Regions from separate parts of the Superficieibacter sp. genome, predicted to be linked through region 3. Evidence: riboswitches for the same ligand, from Rfam matches in the RefSeq annotation. Region 3 holds a riboswitch; each other region holds the start of a gene.

Region 1 (4,148 bases), on a different contig from region 3:
AGTCGAGGCCCAGCGCGTCGCAGCCGGTTTCAGCAATCGCTTCCAGCCACTGACCGCCGCCTTTGGTAAACAGCGTCACCGGCACGCGTCGGCCTTCGTTTTCACGCAGCAGACCATCGACAATTTTATGCATGTAATAAAGCGAGAACTGCTGGTAGTCGCGCCCGGTCAACACGCCGCCCCAGGTATCAAAAATCATCACCGACTGTGCGCCTGCTTTGATTTGCGCATTCAGGTACGAAGTGACGCTTTTCGCCAGCTTATCAAGCAACAGATGCAGCGTTTGCGGTTCGGCATACATCATCTTTTTGATAACGGTAAAGGCTTTACTGCTGCCGCCTTCGACCATGTAGGTTGCCAGCGTCCACGGGCTGCCGGAAAAACCGATTAGCGGCACCTCGCCTTTTAACGCGCGGCGAATGGTGCGTACAGCGTTCATAACGTAGCCCAGCTCCAGTTCAGGATCGGGCACCGGCAGTTTGTCGACGTCGGCTTTGCAGGTAATGGGCGAGGTGAAACGCGGGCCTTCGCCAGCTTCAAAATACAGACCCAGCCCCATCGCGTCCGGGATGGTCAGGATATCCGAGAAGAGGATCGCCGCATCCAGCTTATAGCGGCGCAGCGGTTGCAGGGTGACTTCACAGGCCAGCTCAGCGTTTTTGCACAGCGACATAAAATCGCCCGCCTGGGCGCGCGTCGCTTTATATTCCGGCAAATAGCGCCCGGCCTGGCGCATCATCCATACCGGTGTGACATCAACAGGCTGACGTTGCAGCGCGCGCAGGTAACGATCGTTCTTCAGTTCGGTCATTATGATTTCCTTTTACGTTATGCCGGACAGTATATAAGAAACTAGGCGTCCTCTGCCCGACACAATGCCACGGTATCTTCGATCAGGCGTCTCGCCACGGTTCCCGCCTCAGGCAGCAGCGGCAAGTTGTCATAGCGATACCAGCCTGCATCCAGCAACTCTTTCGGGTCGATGACGATTTCGCCGCTATCGTATTCGGCCATAAATGCAGTCATCAACGACTGGGGGAACGGCCACGGCTGGGAGGTCACATAGCGCAGATTTTTCACGGTAATGCCGCTCTCTTCCATGACCTCGCGGGCGACGGTTTGCTCCAGCGTTTCGCCCACTTCAGTGAAGCCCGCCAGCACGGTATAAACGCCGTTGCGATGGCGCGTGTGCTGGGCCAGCAAAATGGCGTCGCCGCGACGTATCGCCACGATGATGCACGGCGCGATTTGTGGGTAGTAGCGTTCGCGACAATGGCTGCACAGCATCGCCCATTCGGTCTTGCTGGGATGCATGGCATGACCACAGTAGCCGCAGAATTTATGCGAGCGGTAAAATTCGGCAAGCTGCACGCCGCGCCCGGCCAACTGGAATAATCCGGCATCCTGAGTGATGACCTGACGCACCGATCCCATCTCATGACGACGCCCCTGCTGCACCAGCCATACCGCTTCGCCTTCCCATTCGCCGATATGGAGTGCGCGCTGACCCACAAGATCAAAATTTCCTGCCTCGCCGTGTGGTAATTCTCCGGTGGGCAGCCATAATTTTTGTTCATGGCTGACTATCCACCAGCCGCAATCTGACTTCTCGATAATACGGTCCATAATCACTTGCACAACCTTAGTTTCACTGGCATGTTGGTAACATTATTTTCACATCTTTAGTGAACAATTTTTCTAATCTTAATTTTACGGGGTCATTTATGCTAAACCACCTGGAAAGACTAACGGAGCGCGTTGGGGGAAGTAATGACCTCGTCGATCGCTGGCTACAGGTGCGCAAGCAGTTGCTTGTGACGTACTACAACCTTGTGGGCCTTAAGCCAGGCAAAGAATCCATCACCCAACTCGACGAAAAAGCGCTTGATGATTTCTGCCATAACCTCGTTGATTATCTTTCCGCCGGTCATTTCAGTATTTATGAACGCATTGTCAATGAAATGGAAGGGGCAAGCCCACTTATCGCCGCCACCAAACTGTATCCGCAACTGGAAGCTAACACTCAGGAAATCATGGGTTACTACGATTCCAGTCTTGAAAGCGCTATCGATCATGATAACTGCCTCGAGTTTCAGCAGGCGCTCTCCGCTATTGGTGAAGCGCTGGCGGCACGCTTTACGCTGGAAGATAAACTGATCCAACTGGCGTTTGATTACAACCTGAGTGAAAGCGCCAATGACGAAAGCAACGTCGCACGACCTGCTTGAGTTCTTAAACATTAACGCGTAATTTGTATACACCCCTGCGGGGGTTTTTCTTGTCGGAGTGCCTATTTTAGGCTGAGACCGTTCATTCGGGATCCGCGGAACCTGATCAGGTTAATACCTGCGAAGGGAACAAGAGTAATTCTGCTTTTGGCTTTGCCTTTACGGGCAAAGTACATCCATTACTCCATCCGTTGTCTGACAAGCCACGTCCTTAACTTTCTGGAATGAGCTATGTCTGCCACTAAACTGACCCGCCGCGAACAACGCGAGCACGCACAACGTTTCATTGATACCCTTGAAGGCACCGCCTTCCCTAACTCCACGCGCATTTACATCACCGGCTCCCGGCCAGATATCCGTATCCCGATGCGTGAGATTGCGCTTAGCCCGACGCTTATCGGCGGCGCTAAAGACAACCCGCAGTTTGAAGAGAACGAAGCCGTCCCGGTCTACGATACCTCCGGTCCGTATGGCGATCCCGACGTCAAAATCAACGTCCAGCAAGGCCTGGCAAAGCTGCGCCAGCCGTGGATTGATGCGCGGGATGACAGTGAAGAACTGTCCGACCGTAGCTCCGCGTACACCAAAGCGCGGCTAGCGGATGACGGTCTGGACGAACTGCGCTTCAGCGGCCTGCTAACCCCGAAACGGGCGAAGAGCGGCAAATGCGTAACCCAGTTGCACTACGCGCGTCGGGGCATCGTGACGCCGGAGATGGAGTTTATCGCCATCCGCGAAAATATGGGACGCGAGCGCATCCGCAGTGAAGTGCTGCGTCAACAACATCCGGGTCAGGGCTTTGGCGCACGCCTGCCGGAGAATATCACCCCGCAATTCGTCCGCGATGAAGTTGCCGCCGGACGGGCAATTATTCCGGCCAACATCAATCACCCGGAATCCGAACCGATGATCATCGGGCGCAATTTCCTGGTGAAAGTGAACGCCAATATCGGCAACTCGGCGGTGACCTCCTCGATTGAGGAAGAAGTGGAAAAACTGGTGTGGTCTACGCGCTGGGGCGCGGACACGGTGATGGACCTCTCCACCGGACGCTATATTCACGAAACCCGCGAGTGGATCCTGCGCAACAGCCCGGTGCCTATCGGTACAGTGCCGATCTACCAGGCGCTGGAGAAGGTCAACGGCATCGCTGAAGATCTGACCTGGGAAGCTTTCCGCGACACCTTACTGGAGCAGGCGGAACAGGGTGTGGACTACTTCACCATTCACGCAGGCGTGCTGCTGCGCTATGTGCCGATGACCGCCAAAAGGCTGACCGGCATTGTCTCGCGCGGTGGCTCGATCATGGCGAAATGGTGCCTCTCCCATCACCGGGAAAACTTCCTCTACGAGCGCTTTCGTGACATCTGTGAAATCTGCGCTGCCTACGACGTTTCCCTGTCGCTCGGCGACGGCCTGCGTCCCGGCTCGATTCAGGATGCCAACGACGAGGCGCAGTTTGCTGAACTGCATACGCTGGGTGAACTGACTAAAATCGCCTGGGAATATGATGTGCAGGTAATGATTGAAGGTCCGGGCCATGTGCCGATGCAGATGATCCGCCGCAATATGACGGAAGAGCTGGAGCACTGCCATGAAGCGCCGTTTTATACGCTGGGACCGTTGACTACCGATATCGCGCCGGGCTACGACCACTTCACTTCCGGCATTGGCGCGGCGATGATTGGCTGGTTCGGCTGCGCGATGCTGTGCTACGTCACCCCAAAAGAACACCTCGGCCTGCCGAACAAAGAAGACGTGAAGCAGGGGCTGATCACTTACAAAATTGCGGCTCACGCGGCGGATCTGGCGAAGGGGCATCCGGGAGCACAAATCCGCGACAACGCCATGTCAAAAGCGCGCTTCGAATTCCGCTGGGAAGATCAGTTTAACCTCGCGCTCGACCCGTTCACTGCCCGC
Region 2 (4,148 bases), on a different contig from region 3:
AGCAGAAGACAATCAGTTTTCGCCGGTCGCCCTGGCTGTCGGAGCGCTTTGCCAGCAGCAGGCTAATCAGTATCCCGGCAATGGCGTTAACGGTGTAAAAAAAACCGACCCAAAACGGTTCGGCCCCCACTTCGCGGTTCAGAAACAAACTGAGCGTTGGAGCCTGTAGCGCCCCGGCGATACCTACCATAAACGCTGCGATCATAAATGCGGCATAAATTCCGTTGAGCCGCCGTGCCATCGTCATTACCCAGAGCATGAAAAGTCCCTTACGCACAAGAATGAAAACGAAAAAAGCCAGCAGAAATAATCTGCTGGCGGGTGATTTTACACCAATACTCAGTCACACATGATGTCTGCAAATCAGTTTTCAGAGGTCCGGTCTGTAACGTCCCACTGCATCAGTTCCTCAAGCAACCGGAGCCGCTGTAGTGCGCTCTGACGGGCCAGCCAGGACACTCCCTGTGTCGCAATAAAATAGCGCAGATAAAACTGACGAATGAAAGACCCCTTCATATTCCACCTCCTTGCTTCATCGCTGATGATTATTGTCTTAATATGGGGATAAATAAATTGCTGGGTTTTTAGCGGGAGTTCCTCTTTTATGTCCTCTGGCCGTCTACAACAACAATTCATCCGCCTGTGGCAATGCTGCGACGGCAAATCGCAGGAGACCACCCTGAACGAGCTGGCAGAACTGCTGAGCTGCTCGCGGCGGCATATGCGCACCCTGCTGAATACCATGCAGGCCCGCGGCTGGCTGACCTGGGAAGCCGAGGCCGGACGCGGCAAGCGCTCGCGCCTGACGTTCCTGTATACCGGGCTGGCGCTCCAGCAGCAGCGGGCGGAAGACCTGCTGGAGCAGGATCGTATCGACCAGTTGGTCCAGCTGGTGGGCGATAAAGCCACTGTCCGCCAGATGCTGGTCTCCCATCTTGGGCGCAGCTTCCGTCAGGGGCGGCATATTCTGCGCGTGCTCTACTATCGGCCGATGAAAAATCTGCTTCCCGGCAGCGCGCTGCGCCGTTCAGAAACCCATATGGCGCGACAAATCTTTAGCGCGCTGACGCGTATAAATGAGGAAAACGGGGAACTGGAACCGGACATTGCCCACCACTGGCAGCAAATTTCTCCGTTGCACTGGCGATTTTTTTTACGTCCCGGCATTCATTTTCATCACGGGCGCGAACTGGAGATGGAGGATGTCATCGCCTCGCTCAGCCGAATCAACCCCCAGCCGCTGTATGCGCACATCACCCGCATTCACTCCCCCACCGCCTGGACGCTGGATATTCATCTCAGCCAGCCGGACCGCTGGCTGCCCTGGCTGCTGGGAAATACGCCGGCCATGATTTTGCCCCGCGAGTGGGAAACGATGAGCCGCTTCGCCAGCCAGCCGATTGGCACCGGCCCCTACGCCGTCGGGCGCAATAACCAGAACCAGCTGAAAATTCACGCGTTCGACGACTATTTTGGCTACCGGGCGCTGATTGATGAGGTGAATGTCTGGGTGCTGCCGGATCTTAGCGAAGAACTTAACGGCAGCCTGATGCTGGAGGGATCGCCGGACGGGGAAAAAGCGGTAGAGAGTCGTCTCGAAGAGGGTTGCTACTATCTGCTGTTCGATGCCCGCTCGCCGCGCGGGTCAAACATGGCGGTGCGCCAGTGGCTAAGCTATATCCTTGCCCCCGCCAGCCTCCTTTATCACGCTGAAGATAGTTATAAATACCGCTGGTTCCCGGCCTATGGACTGCTGCCGCGCTGGCATCACGCTCACAGTGAACGCTGCGAAAAACCGGCGGGCCTGGAAGCGGTGACGATGACCTATTACCGCGATCACGTCGAACATCATATTATTGCGCAGATTATGGCGCGGTTGCTGGCGGAGCACGGGGTAAAACTGGACATCAACGAGGTGGACTATGATGAATGGCACCGGGGCGATGCAATCAGCGACATCTGGCTCAACAGCGCCAATTTTACCCTGCCGCTCGATTTCTCGCTTTTCTCGCACCTGTATGAAGTACCGTTGATCCAGCACTGCATTCCCATCGACTGGCAGAAAGACGCCACGCGCTGGCACGCGGGTGAAATGGATTTGGCAGTCTGGTGCCAGCAGTTACTGACCAGCCAGGCCATCGTGCCGCTGATCCACCACTGGCTAATCATTCAGGGACAGCGCAGTATGCGCGGTCTGCGCATGAACACGCTGGGCTGGTTCGATTTTAAATCGGCCTGGTTTGCGCCGCCGGAACCATAAAGCTTTCAGAAAACTCACAAAATTATTACACTGATGACGTTCTCAACGGGGTGCCGCGTAAGGCTGAGAAAATACCCGTCGAACCTGATCCGGATAATGCCGGCGAAGGGATTTGAGGCTGGTGCTCAAAATCCTTTGCCACCCATCGACTGAGGTGCAAAGTGTTGAAAAAATATCTGCCGTTGCTGGCGCTGGTCGCCGCGCCCGTTTTCGCTAAACCTGTTCTTACCGTCTATACCTACGACTCTTTCTCCGCAGACTGGGGACCGGGGCCGGTGGTCAAAAAAGCCTTTGAAGCCGACTGCCAGTGCGAACTGAAATTCGTGACGCTGGAGGACGGCGTATCGCTGCTTAATCGTCTGCGCATGGAAGGCAAAAACAGCAAAGCTGACGTAGTGCTGGGGCTGGACAACAACCTGCTGGAAGCCGCCACCCAGACCAAACTGTTTGCCAAAAGCGACGTCCCGGCAAGCGCGGTCAAGGTGCCTGGCGGCTGGAACAACGACACCTTCGTGCCGTTCGATTATGGCTATTTCGCCTTCGTCTACGATAAAAACAAACTGAAAAACCCGCCGAAAAGCCTGAAGGAACTGGTAGAAAGTGACCAGAAATGGCGGGTAATTTATGAAGATCCGCGTACCAGCACGCCGGGTCTGGGCCTGCTGTTGTGGATGCAAAAAGTCTACGGCGATAAAACCCCGGAAGCCTGGCAGAAACTGGCGGCGAAAACCGTCACCGTCACCAAAGGCTGGAGCGAAGCCTACGGCCTGTTCCTGAAAGGTGAGAGCGACCTGGTGCTGAGCTACACCACTTCCCCGGCCTATCACATCATCGAAGAGAAAAAAGACCAGTATGCGGCGGCGGATTTTGCCGAAGGCCACTATTTGCAGGTTGAGGTCGCCGCGCGCACCGCAGCCAGCAAGCAGCCGGAACTGGCGAAAAAGTTCCTCACCTTTATGGTTTCGCCTGCTTTCCAGAACGCCATTCCGACCGGTAACTGGATGTATCCGGTCGCTGACGTCACCCTGCCGGACGGGTTTGCCGCGCTGGCGAAACCCAAAACCACGCTGGAATTTACCCCGCAACAGGTCGCAGCCGACCGTCAGTCATGGATTAGCCAGTGGCAACGCGCCGTCAGCCGCTAATTCCGGGCTGGATGCTGCCGGGTCTGAGTGCCGCCACCCTGATGGTGGCGGTCGCGCTGGCGGCATTCCTGGCCTTGTGGTTCAGCGCGCCGCAGGCGGCCTGGCGCACGCTGTTTGCGGACAGCTACCTGTGGCACGTGGTGCGCTTCTCCTTCTGGCAGGCGTTTTTGTCGGCGCTGCTGTCGGTGGTTCCGGCGATCTTTCTGGCCCGTGCGCTGTACCGCCGCCGCTTTCCCGGCAGGCTGGCGCTGCTGCGCCTGTGCGCCATGACCCTGATCCTGCCGGTGCTGGTCGCGGTATTCGGCATTCTGAGCGTCTACGGGCGGCAGGGCTGGCTGGCCTCGCTGTTTCAGGCGCTGGGGCTGGAGTGGACCTTTTCTCCCTACGGACTACAGGGCATTCTGCTGGCGCACGTATTCTTTAATCTGCCGATGGCGAGCCGCCTGCTGCTTCAGGCGCTGGAGCAAATCCCCGGCGAGCAGCGGCAACTGGCGGCGCAACTGGGGATGCGCGGTTACGACTTCTTCCGGCTGGTCGAGTGGCCGTGGCTGCGTCGCCAGATCCCCCCCATCGCCGCGCTGATTTTCATGCTCTGCTTCGCCAGCTTTGCCACCGTGCTGTCGCTGGGCGGCGGGCCGCAGGCGACGACCATTGAACTGGCGATCTATCAGGCGCTGAATTTTGATTACGATCCCGGGCGCGCGGCAATGCTGGCGCTGATCCAGATGGTCTGCTGCCTCGGA
Region 3 (4,148 bases):
ATATGGGGCCGGAGTTTCAGCGCCAGTTGTTAATGTGTCTTTATGAACTTCTGGAAATGGTACAGTCCGGGGGGCTACGTGTTCTTGACCAACATATTGAACAACCGGAAGAGAGTCTGTTATTTCAGAAACATCCTCTGATCCTCAAACAAAAACGTCTGGTGGCTTTTATCTCAGATAACTTTCGATTGATGGCAATGGGTAAAATTGAGGCGCATGAACTCGAAGGGATTATCGATCAGGAACTGGCTGCGGTAGAAGATGAATTGATGGCGCCATCGCGTTCTCTGGCGCGTACAGCTGAAGCTATGCCCGGGTTTGGTATCTGTGCTGCGGTGCTGGGGATTATTATCACCATGCAGTCCATTGATGGCTCCATTGCCCTGATTGGTTTAAAAGTGGCGGCGGCGCTGGTGGGAACATTCCTTGGGGTCTTTTTCTGTTACTGCTTTATGGACCCACTGGCGAACGCCATGGAGCAACAGGCGCGTGCGGAACACTCACTGCTGGAATGTGTGCGTACTGTACTGGTTGCTCAGGCAGGGGGAAAACCGACGCTGCTGGCTGTGGATGCTGGACGTAAGCTCCTGCATCTTGCCTCCAAACCGACCTTTGCGAATCTGGACGCGTGGGTTAATGCGATGCTGGAGACAGAGGAATAATGCGCCAATCGAACAGACGCGGTCGGGATCAAAAGACCACGATTATCCGGCGGCAAATAAAAAAGAGCCACGGCGGTCATCATGGGGGAGCATGGAAAGTGGCCTTTGCGGATTTTACCCTGGCGATGATGGCGCTGTTTATGACCCTGTGGATTGTTAACAGCGTCAGTAAAAAAGATCGTGAAAGTATTGTTGCAGCGCTTCATGGACACTCCATTTTTAATGGCGGGGGTATCGCTCCGCTCAACAACCTGGGTAAGAAACATATTGTTAATGGCACTAACAGCCGGGGAAATAAGCAAGGGGCCAACAGCGATAAAGTGCTGAGCGCCCGGGTCGATGAGGATAGCGCCAAAAAAGCGCTGGACACGACGAAGAAAATGGCGCTGTTGAAACAGAAATCTGTCAGAGAATTGGGTGAACTGGCAACCAGCATTAACGATATTGCGCTCAGGGCGCATATGGAATCTAACCTTGAGATGGAAATTGTGCCACAAGGTCTGCGCATCCTGATCAAAGACAATAAGAATCGCAGTATGTTTGAACGGGGAAGCGCCAAAATCATGCCGTTCTTCAGCGCGTTGCTCACCGAACTGACGCCCATTTTTGACTCTCTGGATAATAAAATCATTATCACGGGCCACACGGACGCGATGCAGTATAAGCAGAATGCCTACAACAACTGGAACCTCTCCGGTGACCGGGCGCTGTCGGCCAGGCGGGTGCTGGAACAGGCGGGGATGCCAACGGACAAAGTGATGCAGGTGAGTGCAATGGCCGACCAAATGCTGCTGGATACCAAAGATCCTACCGGTGCTAATAATCGCCGTATCGAAATTATGGTGCTCACTCAGTCAGCCTCCGACACGCTGTATCAGTTCTTTGGCGCGCAAGGAGAGAAAATTGTCAAGCCAATAGCCAGCCAACTGGAGGCGGGCGAAAAGCCACATATTGCGCTACCTGCGTTGAAAATACAAAACAAGCACGGATGAAGGAGCACACCCCGTCGTTTTTTCTTATGGCTATTTAATTTTACCTTGTTTAAATAGCCTTACAGTACAAACTTGCATCACCAGGCGACTTCCCCTAAGCTGGTCATTAATAAAGAAATGTAATCTACATGACTCGGGGTGCCCTTCTGCGTGAAGGCTGAGAAATACCCGTATTACCTGATCTGGATAATGCCAGCGTAGGGAAGTCTGACTCCTGTACAGAAGTCCTTCTTCAGCGTCTGGCAGGAGCATAACTATGCAACCTGACCTGCACAGCCGCACCGCTGCGGCGCACGCGTTACCTCTTTTCCGTCGTCGTTCCCCGCTTGTTCACTGCATGACAAATGACGTCGTGCAAACCTTTACCGCCAACGTCCTGCTGGCGCTGGGCGCATCCCCGGCGATGGTGATTGATGCGCAGGAGGCCGCGCAGTTTGCGGCAATCGCCGATGCGCTGCTGATAAACGTCGGCACCCTGACCGAAGAGCGCGCGCAGGCCATGCGGGCGGCGGTCATCAGCGCCAGCGCCGCGCAAAAACCCTGGACTCTCGATCCGGTGGCGGTCGGTGCACTGACCCTGCGCAGCCGCTTTTGCCATGAGCTGTTAACGCTGCGGCCCGCCGCCATTCGCGGTAATGCGTCGGAGATCCTTGCCCTCGCCGGAGCCAGCGCGGGCGGACGCGGAGTGGATACCACCGACACGGCAGCGGCGGCGCTGCCTGCTGCTCAGGATCTGGGGCGGTCGTTCTCGACGATTGTGGTCGTGACGGGCGAAGTGGATTACATCACCGACGGTCAGCGCACGCTGGCGGTCAGCGGCGGTAATGCGCTGATGACCCGCGTGGTGGGTACCGGCTGCGCGCTCTCCGCCGTGGTTGCCGCCAGCGGTGCGCTACCCGGTGACCGGCTTAGCAACGTGGCCTCTGCCTGCGCCTGGTTCAAACAGGCCGGATCGCAGGCTGCCGGACACAGCGGCGGCCCCGGCAGTTTTATTCCGGCCTTTCTTGATGCGCTGTGGACGCTGGAAGGGGAGGTGCAGGCATGAAACGAATCAACGCATTAACCATTGCCGGAACCGATCCCAGCGGCGGCGCGGGCATTCAGGCCGATCTGAAAACCTTCTCGGCGCTCGGCGCTTACGGCTGTTCGGTTATTACCGCGCTGGTGGCGCAGAATACCCGTGGCGTACAGTCGGTGTATCGCATCGAGCCGGATTTCGTCGCCGCGCAGCTTGATTCGGTCTTCAGCGATGTGCGCATCGATACCACCAAAATTGGGATGCTGGCGGAAACCGATATCGTTGAGGCGGTAGCGGAGCGTCTTCAGCGCTACCAGATCAAAAACGTAGTGCTGGATACGGTCATGCTGGCAAAAAGCGGCGATCCGCTGCTTTCTGCGTCGGCGGTCGCCACTCTGCGCAGCCGTCTGCTGCCGCAGGTTTCACTGATCACCCCCAACCTGCCGGAAGCCGCCGCGCTGCTGGATGCGCCTCATGCCCGCACCGAGCGGGAAATGCTGGAACAGGGCCGGGCGTTGCTGGCGCTGGGCTGCGGTGCGGTGCTGATGAAAGGCGGGCATCTCGACGACGCCGAAAGCCCGGACTGGCTGTTTACCCCTGACGGCGAACAGCGGTTTACCGCCCCGCGGGTGAATACCAAAAACACCCACGGCACCGGCTGCACGCTTTCTGCGGCGCTGGCCGCGCTGCGCCCGCGCCATTCCCGTTGGGCCGACACGGTGCAGCAGGCCAAAAGCTGGCTTTCTGCGGCGCTGGCGCAGGCCGATACGCTGGAGGTCGGGGAGGGAATTGGCCCGGTGCATCATTTTCACGCGTGGTGGTAGGCATTCGGCTCCCGGCGACTGATTAACCCGGCAAATGTGTGGGTATCCCCGGCACCTGCGACGGGGGCAGCCAATATCAGGATGAGCGCGGGCCGGGTAAGCACGGGCTGGCGGTCAAGAAAATGCTCAGATTTTGACGCGCGTGATATACTGCCAGCAGACCCGGACATGGAAAAAAGACAAATGGAACAAGCGCATATCCAGCTGATTGAGCAGCTAAATGAGCGAATGACGGCGGCGGATAATACACCGCTGTACCTGAAATTTGCCGAGACGATAAAAAATGCCGTGCGCAGCGGCGGGCTGGCGCACGGCAATATTTTGCCTGGCGAGCGCGATCTCAGCCAGTTGACCGGCGTTTCGCGCATTACCGTGCGCAAGGCTATGCAAACCCTGGAAGAAGAGGGCGTCGTGACGCGGGCGCGAGGCTACGGGACGCAAATCAATAATATCTTTGAATATTCGCTGAAGGAGGCGCGCGGCTTTTCCCAACAGGTGGTGCTGCTCGGCAAAAAGCCGGATACCCTGTGGGTGAATAAGCGTATCGTTCCCTGCCCGGAAGAGGTGGCGCAGCGGCTGGCGATTGAGACCAACAGCGACGTGTTCATGCTCAGGCGCATTCGCTATGTTGATGATGAGGCGGTGTCGATTG

Evidence for each region. Region 3 has a riboswitch for thiamine pyrophosphate ahead of thiM (hydroxyethylthiazole kinase). Riboswitches for the same ligand answer to the same signal wherever they lie in the genome.
Region 1: linked by a shared signal. The riboswitch ahead of thiC (phosphomethylpyrimidine synthase ThiC) and the one ahead of thiM (hydroxyethylthiazole kinase) in region 3 are both predicted to bind thiamine pyrophosphate.
Region 2: linked by a shared signal. The riboswitch ahead of thiB (thiamine ABC transporter substrate binding subunit) and the one ahead of thiM (hydroxyethylthiazole kinase) in region 3 are both predicted to bind thiamine pyrophosphate.

The regions. Positions count from the first base shown of each region.
Region 1 covers NZ_DAMAPU010000023.1:6,072-10,219, forward strand. The annotation lists gene hemE (uroporphyrinogen decarboxylase) at 1-811, opposite strand, end outside; gene nudC (NAD(+) diphosphatase) at 853-1,626, opposite strand; gene rsd (sigma D regulator) at 1,725-2,228, shown strand; TPP riboswitch at 2,273-2,374, shown strand; gene thiC (phosphomethylpyrimidine synthase ThiC) at 2,460-4,148, shown strand, end outside.
Region 2 covers NZ_DAMAPU010000007.1:129,566-133,713, reverse strand. The annotation lists gene RT197_RS14690 (sugar efflux transporter) at 1-259, opposite strand, end outside; gene sgrT (glucose uptake inhibitor SgrT) at 364-516, opposite strand; gene sgrR (HTH-type transcriptional regulator SgrR) at 605-2,260, shown strand; TPP riboswitch at 2,297-2,389, shown strand; gene thiB (thiamine ABC transporter substrate binding subunit) at 2,422-3,405, shown strand; gene thiP (thiamine/thiamine pyrophosphate ABC transporter permease ThiP) at 3,381-4,148, shown strand, end outside.
Region 3 covers NZ_DAMAPU010000005.1:53,937-58,084, reverse strand. The annotation lists gene motA (flagellar motor stator protein MotA) at 1-662, shown strand, start outside; gene lafU (putative lateral flagellar export/assembly protein LafU) at 662-1,654, shown strand; TPP riboswitch at 1,779-1,875, shown strand; gene thiM (hydroxyethylthiazole kinase) at 1,911-2,699, shown strand; gene thiD (bifunctional hydroxymethylpyrimidine kinase/phosphomethylpyrimidine kinase) at 2,696-3,496, shown strand; gene RT197_RS11440 (GntR family transcriptional regulator) at 3,680-4,148, shown strand, end outside.